DNA from 3 places in the Cupriavidus sp. genome. Region 3 is predicted to be linked to each of the others. Evidence: predicted binding sites of a transcription regulator. Region 3 holds the regulator's gene; each other region holds the start of a gene.

Region 1 (3,279 bases), on a different contig from region 3:
TAAGGAGCGTGCAACAAATGAAGGGTGCCGTGCGGCAGTCTGCACATGACAATGCAGGACCGAGGCACGGCACGAAATAAAAGGATGCGCAGCGCGGGGTAAGGACGACAACGCACCGTAAAGTAGTCGGCGCGAATGACAGGGAAAGTCCCTAGTCTCCGCGTGTATCAGGGGCGCGTCAGTCCGCCGAGCAGTCCGGTAACCGGCGCCAGCGGATTGCTGGTGCTCGTGCTGCTGCCTGCCCCCGTGGTGGCGCCGGTCGCGCTAGTCAGCCCACCAGTCACCGTGCCCAGCAATCCGGTGACCGGTGCCAGCGGATTGCTGCCAGCGGTCGTGCCACCGCTTGCGGCACCCGTTGCGCCACCCAGCGCGGGTAGCGTGTTGAGCAGGCCGCCCAACGGATTCCCGGCAGCTCCGCCGTTGCTGCCACTGCCGTTGAGCAGCACGCCGGCCACCGACACGGTATTGCCCGCTTCGGTCACCACACCGCCCAAGGGGGACACCACCGGCACGTTCTGGCCAGAGATCAGGCCGCCGGTAGTGGCCACCGTATTGCCGACCTGCGTCAGCAGGTTGTTCACCGGCGCACCGAGGCCGGTTGCCGCACCTACGGTCTGCGTGGCGCCGGTCAGTTGCGTGGTCAGCGGCACGATGGCCGTGCTGACACTGCCGGTCACTTGCGCGACAGGTCCGGTCGACAGTGCCTCGCCAAGCTTGTCACCACCGGTCATCACGGCACTGCCCACGGTCTGCACCACCCCTCCCACGGGATTGGTCACGGCCGACAGCGGCGCAAGCTGGTCGCTGCCAACCGCCTGCACCAGGTCGCCGGCACTGACCACGGTAGCGCCGGCCTGCGTCACGACATTGCCGGTGTTGGCAACGGTCACGCCCACCGGATTGTCGACCGCGCCAATCATGCCTAACCCATCACGCACACCCGTACCGAGCGTGGCCACGGTATTGCCTGCCTCCACCACGACATCACCGGTGGCATTCTTCGCGGCAGCCGGTACCAGCGGCACGTCGGTGTCCTTGATCTGCTGGCCGATCTGGCTTAGCGCGCTGCCCGTGGCCGTCACCGTATTGCCGGCGCTCTCCGTCACCTTGGCGGTAGGCGTGGTCTCCGCGGTCGGTTGCGGATTGGTGGTCCCCGGATTGGTCGGCGTGTTTGGCGACGACGGACTTGCACCGCCGCTCGAACCACCCGAGGCACACCCGGCCAGCAAGACCACCGCGGCGGCGCAGGCGATAGCCATCACGTTGAGGGGGCGCGTCTGCATCGTTGCCTTCATGTCCTGTTCTCCTTCGGTGTGCTGGTATGTGGGAACCGAAAGCGCAAACGGTGTGCCAGGCTCAAGCGCATGTTCGACACGAGCGCCGCGGCACTTCCGCCGAACGCCGGCAAACCGTTGCGCACGGCGGCTTTGCGGGACGAGCGCAGGTTCCTGATGGGCGAGCCACGCAGGGGTTCGGCGCCATCACAGGCCGTTACGTGTCACGTAACGTGTTACGCCGACGCGTTACGTAACGCGTAACGCGAATTAGAGCCTGCGCGATGTCCGCGCGCTTCATGCGCGCGTTTGACCCACCTGCCTGAAACCGTTGTGACACGGGCGTTTGCAGCGGCATCCCCAACCTTCGTATGGGTCCATCAAGGACCCTCCCGCTGATTGGCACACCGTTTGCGCAATGCATGTCAGACACGGCACGCCACGTACCTCGATGACACACAAAACAAGGACGCGTGCTCGTGAACTTGAACGGGAAAATCAAAACAGGAAAAGGTCATGCGACAAGAGCAACGTTTTGCAAAGCAGATGTTGGTCACGACTCTGCTGGGGTCCTTGCTGGCACTTGGCGGTTGCGCGAGCGGCAGCGGTTCGACGTCGATGGGTACCAGCGGCACGGGCAGTTCCGGCGGCACCAGCAATACCGCAACGACGGGCAACAGCGGTGGCACTGGTGGCACCGGAGGCACCGGCAGCACCGGCAGCACCGGCAGCACCGGCACCGATACTTCGAACAACAACGGTGGTGGTAACGGCGGCAACAATGGCGGAAACACCACGGCACTGACGCCGACCAGCGTCATCGCCAACAATGCCGGCGGCCTCGTGAGCGGCGTGGGCAACACGGTCAGCGGCGTGGGCGATGCCATCCAGACCGCGAACGTGCCCGGCATATCGTCAGAGACGCAGAACGGCCTGGCCGGCGTGGTGAGTTCCGTTGGCGATGCCGTCAGCGTACTTGGCAACGGTGTGCAGTCCGGTCTCGGCAATATTCCCAATGCCACCAACCCGGTGGGTACCACGGTTGCCAGCACAGGCGGCGTGGTGAGCCAGCTCGGCAATGCGGTGTCGAATGCCGGTAGCGCCGTCAGCGGCCTCGGTAGCGGCCCGCTGGCACCGTTGGGTACCGTGACCACGCCGCTGGGTGGCGTGGTGTCGCAGGTGGGCGGCACGGTCAGCAGCGTTGGCAGCCAGCTCGGCACCGCGCTTTCCTCGGGTCCGGTCGAGCAACTGACCAGCAGCGTCAGCAAAGCCATCGTGCCGCTGACGTCCACGCTGACCAACGGCACGCAAACGCTTGGCGCCGCAACGGGGCTGGGCCAACCGGTCAACAACCTGTTGGCAACGGTGGGCGGCGCACTGGCAACTGCCGGCACGCAACTGACCAATACCAATACACCGGTCGTATCGGGTGTAGGCGGCATCGTCACGGGCACCGGCACCACGGTGGCATCGGTGGGCGGTGTCGTGAATGGCCCGGCCGGTGGCAGCGCAAGCAGCCCGCTGGCGCCGGTGACTGGTTTGGTCGGCGGACTCACGAATGGACTCACCAGCGGACTCGGCAGCGGACTCGGCGGCGCAGCCAGTGGTGGCACAAGTCCGCTCGCCCCGGTGACCGGCCTGGTCAGCGGAGTAACCAGCAGCGTGACCAACGCCACCGGCGGCGGCGCCAGTCCGCTGGCGCCAGTCACCGCGGTGGTTGCGGGCCTTGCCGGCGGCAATGCACCGGCCAGCACCACCACCGCTTCGACCTCGGGCGGCAGCAAGCCGGCCAATCCGCTGGCCCCGGTTACGGGCGTCGTCGGGGGCCTCGTGGGTGGGCTCACAAGCGGACTGAGCGGCGCGCTCGGCGGCAAGCCCTAGACCTTGACGGGGTGCTGATGGCACCCCCAACGAAGCAAAGCGTCACGGCCACCAGTGGGCGGCAAGGGAAGCGGCATCCCTTGCGCCCGTGGCACGCGACCTCATAGCCGCACAGCAGTTTTAC
Region 2 (3,279 bases), on a different contig from region 3:
CCAATCCGGGTACAATGCGAGCCATTTTGTATCTTTGACATAACAAATGAGCCCCCGTCCTTCCCGTCTGGCGTGTGTCGACGCTCTGAAGGCGGTCAGCTCGCAGCTGATCGTATTACACCATCTGGCCTTCTATGGGCCGATGTCCGACGCCGCGCAGCCGCTGGCGCCCGGTTTGATCGGCTGGCTGGCCGACTATGCGCGCATCGCGGTGCAGGTATTCCTGGTCATCAGCGGTTTCCTGGCCGCGCGGAGCCTGGCGCCGCAAGGTCATCTGACCGTGCAAAGTCCAATCGCCACGGTCTGGCGCCGCTATCAGAAACTGGTCGTGCCATTTGCCGCAGCCATACTGATTGCGATTGTGGGCGCGGCAATTGCCCGCACCTGGATGCAGCACGACTCGATCCCGGCCGCGCCGCATCTGGCACAGTTCGTGGCCCATATCCTGCTGCTGCACAACATCCTGGACGTGGACGCGCTGTCGGCCGGCGTCTGGTATATCGCCATCGACCTGCAGTTGTTTGCGCTGCTGGTATTCGCACTCTGGTTTGCGCGCGGGGTATCGCGTGAAGCGTTGCCGCTTGGTGTGCCGGTGGTAGCGGCCCTGGCGGTGGCTTCGCTGTTCTGGTTCAACCGCGATGCCAGCTGGGATATCTGGGCGATCTATTTCTTTGGCGCCTATGGCATGGGCACGCTGGCGTTCTGGGCCTCCAATCCCGATCGGTCGCCGCTGGCCTGGATCACGCTGGCAGCCATTGGCATGGCCGCGCTGGTGGTCGATTTCAGGCTGCGCATTGCCGTGGCATTGGTGACCGCGCTGCTGCTGGCGCTGTCGCGCCGTGGCGGCTGGCTGGAGTACTGGCCGGGCGGACGCCTGAGCGCCTATTTCGGCAAGATCTCGTACTCGGTGTTCCTGGTGCATTTCCCGGTCTGCCTGGTGGTCAACGCCGTGGTGTCGCATCTGGCGCCGGGGCAGCCATGGCTCAATGCCGCAGGTATGGTGTTGGCCTGGGTCACCAGCAACGTGGCCGGAGCGCTGTTCCATCGCTATGTGGAAGCGTCCAATCCGGTCCTGGCAGTTGTGAAGTGGCTCACCGCCGATCTTCCGGCCCGGGCAAGAGTACGGGTCGGCGAACGGGCAGGCAGCTGAATACCTGTTTGCGATGGATGTAAAAACGGCACGAACCTCAGGGTACGTGCCGTTTTTGTTTGCGCGCTGTCCGCAGCGCTGGCAGGCCGCTATCGGGCCGCAATCGGGCCGCCATCAGGCGGTATGCGACTTCAGCGTTTGCAAGGTCGATGGATCACTGATGACGCGATCCCAGGTTACCGCTGATCCTGCGGCGACCGGCTGCTTTTCGATTGCGTGGTCGCCGGATAGCACGCAACGCACGCGTGGCTGTCCGTCCGTCAGCAGGGTCATGCAGGCCTTGGGCAAGCTGTCTGCCTGATTGGATTCCGTAGCGCGAGCCATGGCGGGTAGCGCCAGTAGTGTGCCGGCCAGAAGCAGCACACTTGCGGCGAGGGGTGGGGACGACTTTCTCATTTTTGCACTCCATGCACGAAACTGAAACTGAACCCGATCCGGTTCTGCTTTCATGCATGAAGTATCTGCAGCCGCCTGAGCCGTCGGAATAGCCGAAGTCTCAAATCACCTCACTTCACCTCACCTCGTGCCGCGTGCCGGAAACTGGTGCGTATGCACTGCAAAGTATCGGGTCCGGCATGGCCGGGCATCTGCCTGGCACGCGTGCGGTGCGTACGGGATGCCACTAACGGTAACAACCCCAGTTGGGTGTTGGCATGAACGTTGCCTACTATGGAGATGCAAACCTGACCATTTGGTCAGGATTCCTGTTCCGCTCCATTACCAGGAGACGAGGCTGCCATGTCCGACCATATCGTCCTGACCTCGCACGCGCGCCGCGACAAGCCGGCCGAGCCGATTCACTGGGGCGCCCCAACGGCGGCCGAGCGCGGACCGGTGATTGCCAGCCTGACGGATCCGGTGCAGCACAACGTGATCGGTACGCATGGCGGCGCCTACGCCATCTATCGCGCGCTGGCCGTGGCAGCGGGCAGCCTGCAACGGGCCCATCGGCCCGACCTGACCGATACGGCGCCAGCGGAACCGATTGGCCCCCATGCGCAATGGGGCGACCCCGACAAGATCGTCTCGCTCGACCCTTGGGGGCATCTGGTTTCCACGGCATTTGCGGGCCGCATTGCCGCGGGATTCGATATTCGTCCAACCATTGCCATCACGCGTGCGCATATCAATATGCCCGAGCTGGTGGCCGCGATTGCGGCGGGACGGCTCAAGCCCGATGGTGAAATCCTGTATGCCAATGGCGATGTACGCGTGACCAAGGCCGCGATCGACCCGGTCTGGTATCTGCCCGGCATTGCGCGTCGCTTCAATATCAAGGAAAGCATTCTGCGGCGCAGTCTGTTCGAGCAGACCGGCGGCATGTTCCCGGAACTGGTGACACGCCCGGACCTGAAGGTATTCCTGCCCCCCATCGGTGGCATGACGCTTTATTTCGTTGGCGATGTCAGCAAACTCGGCAAGCCCGAGACCAAGGTTGCATGCCGCGTGCACGACGAATGCAATGGCTCCGATGTCTTCGGCTCGGATATCTGCACCTGCCGGCCTTACCTGGCGCATGGCATCGAGGTGTGTATCGAGATGGCTCAGGAGGGCGGCGTAGGCCTGGTGGTCTATAACCGGAAGGAAGGCCGCGCGCTGGGCGAGGTCACCAAGTTCCTGGTCTATAACGCACGCAAGCGCCAGGTGGGCGGTGACCGCGCCGAAACGTATTTCGCGCGCACCGAATGCGTGGCGGGCGTGCAGGACATGCGGTTCCAGGAACTGATGCCCGATGTATTCCATTGGCTCGGCATCCGGCGCATCGATCGCTGGGCCTCGATGAGCAACATGAAACATGGCGCGCTCACGGCGCAGGGGATCGAGGTGGTGGAGCAGGTGGCCATCCCCGAGGCACTGATCCCGGCCGATGCCCGCGTGGAAATCGATGCGAAGGTGGCGGCGGGTTACTTCACCAGCTACACGCCGCCTGATGCCAACGAACTCGCCCTGGCGAAGGGCAGGGGGTTGAACGAATGAACGAATATCCGGAAGGAGGAAGCTCAGGGCAAGACAACGGTACGGGCAGCGGCTGGCACAGCCCCGTCCCGGCCGATCATCCCGCTTCCGCGCTGCTGAGCGGCGAGGCGGTGCGTACCCATTGTGCGGTAGTCACCGAGTTCGTGGCATCG
Region 3 (3,279 bases):
ACGGTATGCCAGGCCGGTACATCGGGACCGTTCTGCCTGTGGTTTTGTATGGCGCAGCATACACCGAGCGGCGCGCCTTGCGAACACCCCCGGCCAAATCTAATCGCGGCGAGCGTGGCGTCAAGGTAACGAGCCGCGTGGTGGCTGCCCGGCACCGGAGCATCAAAAAAGCCGCGCAAATGCGCGGCTTTATCTCTTCTTATCGATCCTCTCAGGGAGCAACCTTCAATGGGTTGCCGCCTTATTGTTGCTGTAGCTGCTCAGCGGCCATCTGATACTTGACCGCTTCCCGGTCGTGCCCTTGCACGCGGTCCTTGTAGCGGATCACTTGCCGGTCGAGCTTGTCGACCAGAGAGTCGATCGCCGCATACAGGTCTTCATGATGCGCTTCGACGAAGATGTCCTTGCCCTTGAGATGCAGATTGATTTCCGCGTACTGACGCCGGTCCTTTTCCTTGTGGTTGTCGACAGATAGCAGCACGCTCACGCCAATGACCTGATCGAAATGCCTGACAATCCTCTCCAGTTTCGTTTCCACATACTCACGCAGCGGCGGCGTGATGTCGAGGTGGTGTCCACTGATCTTGAAGTTCATAGCGCTTCTCCTTCTGAAAGAGCCGCACCAGGCAGGCGGTTGCGGCTCGGCTACAAAGACTTGCGGAGATTGACTGCGGGGATTTTCAGCGCTTCGCGGTATTTGGCCACCGTGCGGCGTGCGACCACAAAGCCCTGTTCGCCCAGCAATTCGGCGATGCGGCTGTCGGAAAGGGGATTCCTGGGGTCTTCGGCTCCTATCAGTTGCTTGATCAGCGCGCGGATCGCCGTGGATGAGGCCGCGCCGCCCGTCTCCGTGGAGACGTGGCTACCAAAGAAGTACTTCAGTTCGAAAGTACCCATTGGCGTGGCCATGTATTTGTTCGTGGTCACCCGGGAAATGGTCGACTCATGTAAACCGAGTGTATCGGCTATTTCCCGCAAAACCAAGGGGCGCATTGCTATTTCCCCGTGCGAAAAAAAGTTCTTCTGACGTTCGACAATTGCCTGCGCCACACGCAGGATCGTGTCGAAACGCTGCTGAATGTTCTTGATGAGCCACCGCGCTTCCTGCAGCTTCTGCTGCAGTCCTGCGGCACCCGCTTCTCCTTTTGCACCGCGCAAAATCTGCGCGTACATGTCGTTGATGCGCAGGCGTGGCATCACGTCCGGATTGAGTTGCGCAATCCAGCCGCTACCGCTCTTGCGCACGAACACATCCGGCACCACGAAATCTGCTTCCGGACGGCTATACGCATGTCCTGGATACGGTGCCAGCGAGCGGATCAGATCATGCGCCGCCTTTAATGCTATTTCGTCAACCTGAAGCGCTTTCTTGAGCCGCGTGTAATCGCGCACGGCAAGCAGTTCCAGATGATGATTGACGATCGACAATGCCAGTTCGCGCTGCGGATGCTTGAGTCGTCGCAGTTGCAGGCTCAGGCATTCCGCGGCATTGCGTGCGCCCACGCCGGGCGGATCAAAGCTCTGCAGCAGCGTCAGGATCGCCTGCACTTCATCGACTTCGAACTCGAGTTCTTCCGGGAGTTCCGTGCAGATTTCCTCGAGTGACGCCCCGAGGTATCCGTCGTCGTCGAGCGATTCGATCAGGAAGATCGCCAGGCCCTTGTCGCGCGTGGAAATCTTCAGCGGCGTGAGCTGCTCCATCAGGAACTCGCGCAGCGTGGGATCGGCATCGCGCAACTGCATCGGCGTCTTCTCGTCCTCGTCGCCTTGCGGGCGGCGCGCGAAATCGTCGAGGCTCCAGTCGTTGCCATAGTCCTCGGTGCCGGAATCGCCAAAGCTGTCCTCGTCGCCGCCGGCGGCGCCTTCGGCACGATCCTCGCCATTGGACTGCGGTTCGGCGGGCGCCGGGGCCGGCGCGGTCTGCAGGTTCACCGAACCGTCCGCCGCCACGCGCAGCGGGCTCTCGATCCAGTCGTTCTCGCGTTCGAGCAGCGGGTTTTCCGTCAGCGCCTGCTCCACTTCCTGCTGCAACTCCAGCGTGGAGAGCTGCAACAACCGGATCGATTGCTGCAGTTGCGGCGTCAGGGCCAGATGCTGGGAAAGTCGGAGCTGAAGCGATGGTTTCATGCGACCTATTCTATGCGCATCTTTCCGTTGTTGGAACGGAAATTGCTATCGCAATCAGCTATCGCTGTGACGCCGTGATCGACAACGGCTAGTTGACGAATCGCACGGTTCGGCGCATGTCCCGTAGGACATCGCCATCAGGCGTTACATGCGGAAATTCTCGCCCAGGTAGACGCGTCGCACGGATTCGTTGGCGATGATTTCCTCGGGCTGGCCGGCAGCCAGCACGGTGCCTTCGCTGATGATGTAGGCGTGGTCGCAGATGCCCAGCGTCTCGCGCACGTTGTGGTCGGTGATCAGCACGCCGATATTGCGTGCCTTCAGGAAACTGACGATGCGCTGGATTTCACCCACCGCAATCGGGTCCACGCCGGCGAACGGTTCGTCCAGCAGGATAAAACGCGGCGACGAGGCCAGCGCGCGCGCAATTTCCACGCGGCGGCGCTCGCCTCCGGACAGCGACAGTGCCGGGTTGTTGCGCAAGTGGGCGATCTGCAGGTCGTCGAGCAGGGAGTCGAGCCGGCGATCGATCTCGGCCTTTGGCAACGACTTGCCTTTTTCCACCTGCAGTTCCAGCACCGCGCGGATGTTCTCTTCGACATTGAGCTTGCGGAATACCGAAGCTTCCTGCGGCAGGTACGACAGCCCCATGCGGGCGCGTTCATGAATGGCCAGCCCGCTGATGTGCTGGTCGTCGAGCACGATATCGCCTTCGTCGAGCGCCACCAGGCCCACGATCATGTAGAACGAGGTGGTCTTGCCGGCGCCGTTCGGACCCAGCAGGCCCACCACCTCGCCGCTCTTCACGTCGAGCGACACATCCTTGACCACCGTGCGGGTGCCGTAGCGCTTCTTCAGGTGTCGCACGACCAGCGTGCTGCTGTCGGCGCGGACGGCGGACGCGGGGGACGAGGCGGAGGCTGCGAGCGTGGCGGAATCGTTCATCGGGGACTGGCTGGGAGTAAGGCGTTCAGGGCTTGGCGGGCGTGGTGGATGGCTTGAGGTCCAGCGGCGCGCCTGCGGCGGCTGGTGCGCTGGCATCGGCGCGCGGCGACAGCACGGCGCGCACGCGGCCGGACGAGTTGCCCCCCGTGGTGTTGCTGTCGCCGCCGGTGGCCGTGTAGAACTCGTTGCGGCTGTCGTAGGTGATCA

The links. The regulator sigma-54, encoded in region 3, starts transcription at its own class of promoters, with help from an activator protein. The targets are predictions, from matches to a motif close to TGGCANGNAANCTGCTTT.
Region 1: the regulator sigma-54 is predicted to act here: its motif matches at 1,497-1,514, upstream of ACO550_RS08695 (collagen-like triple helix repeat-containing protein).
Region 2: the regulator sigma-54 is predicted to act here: its motif matches at 1,800-1,817, upstream of ACO550_RS22840 (GTP cyclohydrolase II).

The regions. Positions count from the first base shown of each region.
Region 1 covers NZ_DBHKYV010000004.1:29,139-32,417, reverse strand. The annotation lists gene ACO550_RS08700 (collagen-like triple helix repeat-containing protein) at 168-1,295, opposite strand; gene ACO550_RS08695 (collagen-like triple helix repeat-containing protein) at 1,791-3,155, shown strand.
Region 2 covers NZ_DBHKYV010000021.1:8,258-11,536, forward strand. The annotation lists gene ACO550_RS22830 (acyltransferase family protein) at 47-1,150, shown strand; gene ACO550_RS22835 (hypothetical protein) at 1,265-1,546, opposite strand; gene ACO550_RS22840 (GTP cyclohydrolase II) at 1,889-3,127, shown strand; gene ACO550_RS22845 (DUF1688 family protein) at 3,124-3,279, shown strand, end outside.
Region 3 covers NZ_DBHKYV010000001.1:275,127-278,405, reverse strand. The annotation lists gene hpf (ribosome hibernation-promoting factor, HPF/YfiA family) at 242-595, opposite strand; gene ACO550_RS01260 (RNA polymerase factor sigma-54) at 646-2,127, opposite strand; gene lptB (LPS export ABC transporter ATP-binding protein) at 2,272-3,072, opposite strand; gene lptA (lipopolysaccharide transport periplasmic protein LptA) at 3,098-3,279, opposite strand, start outside.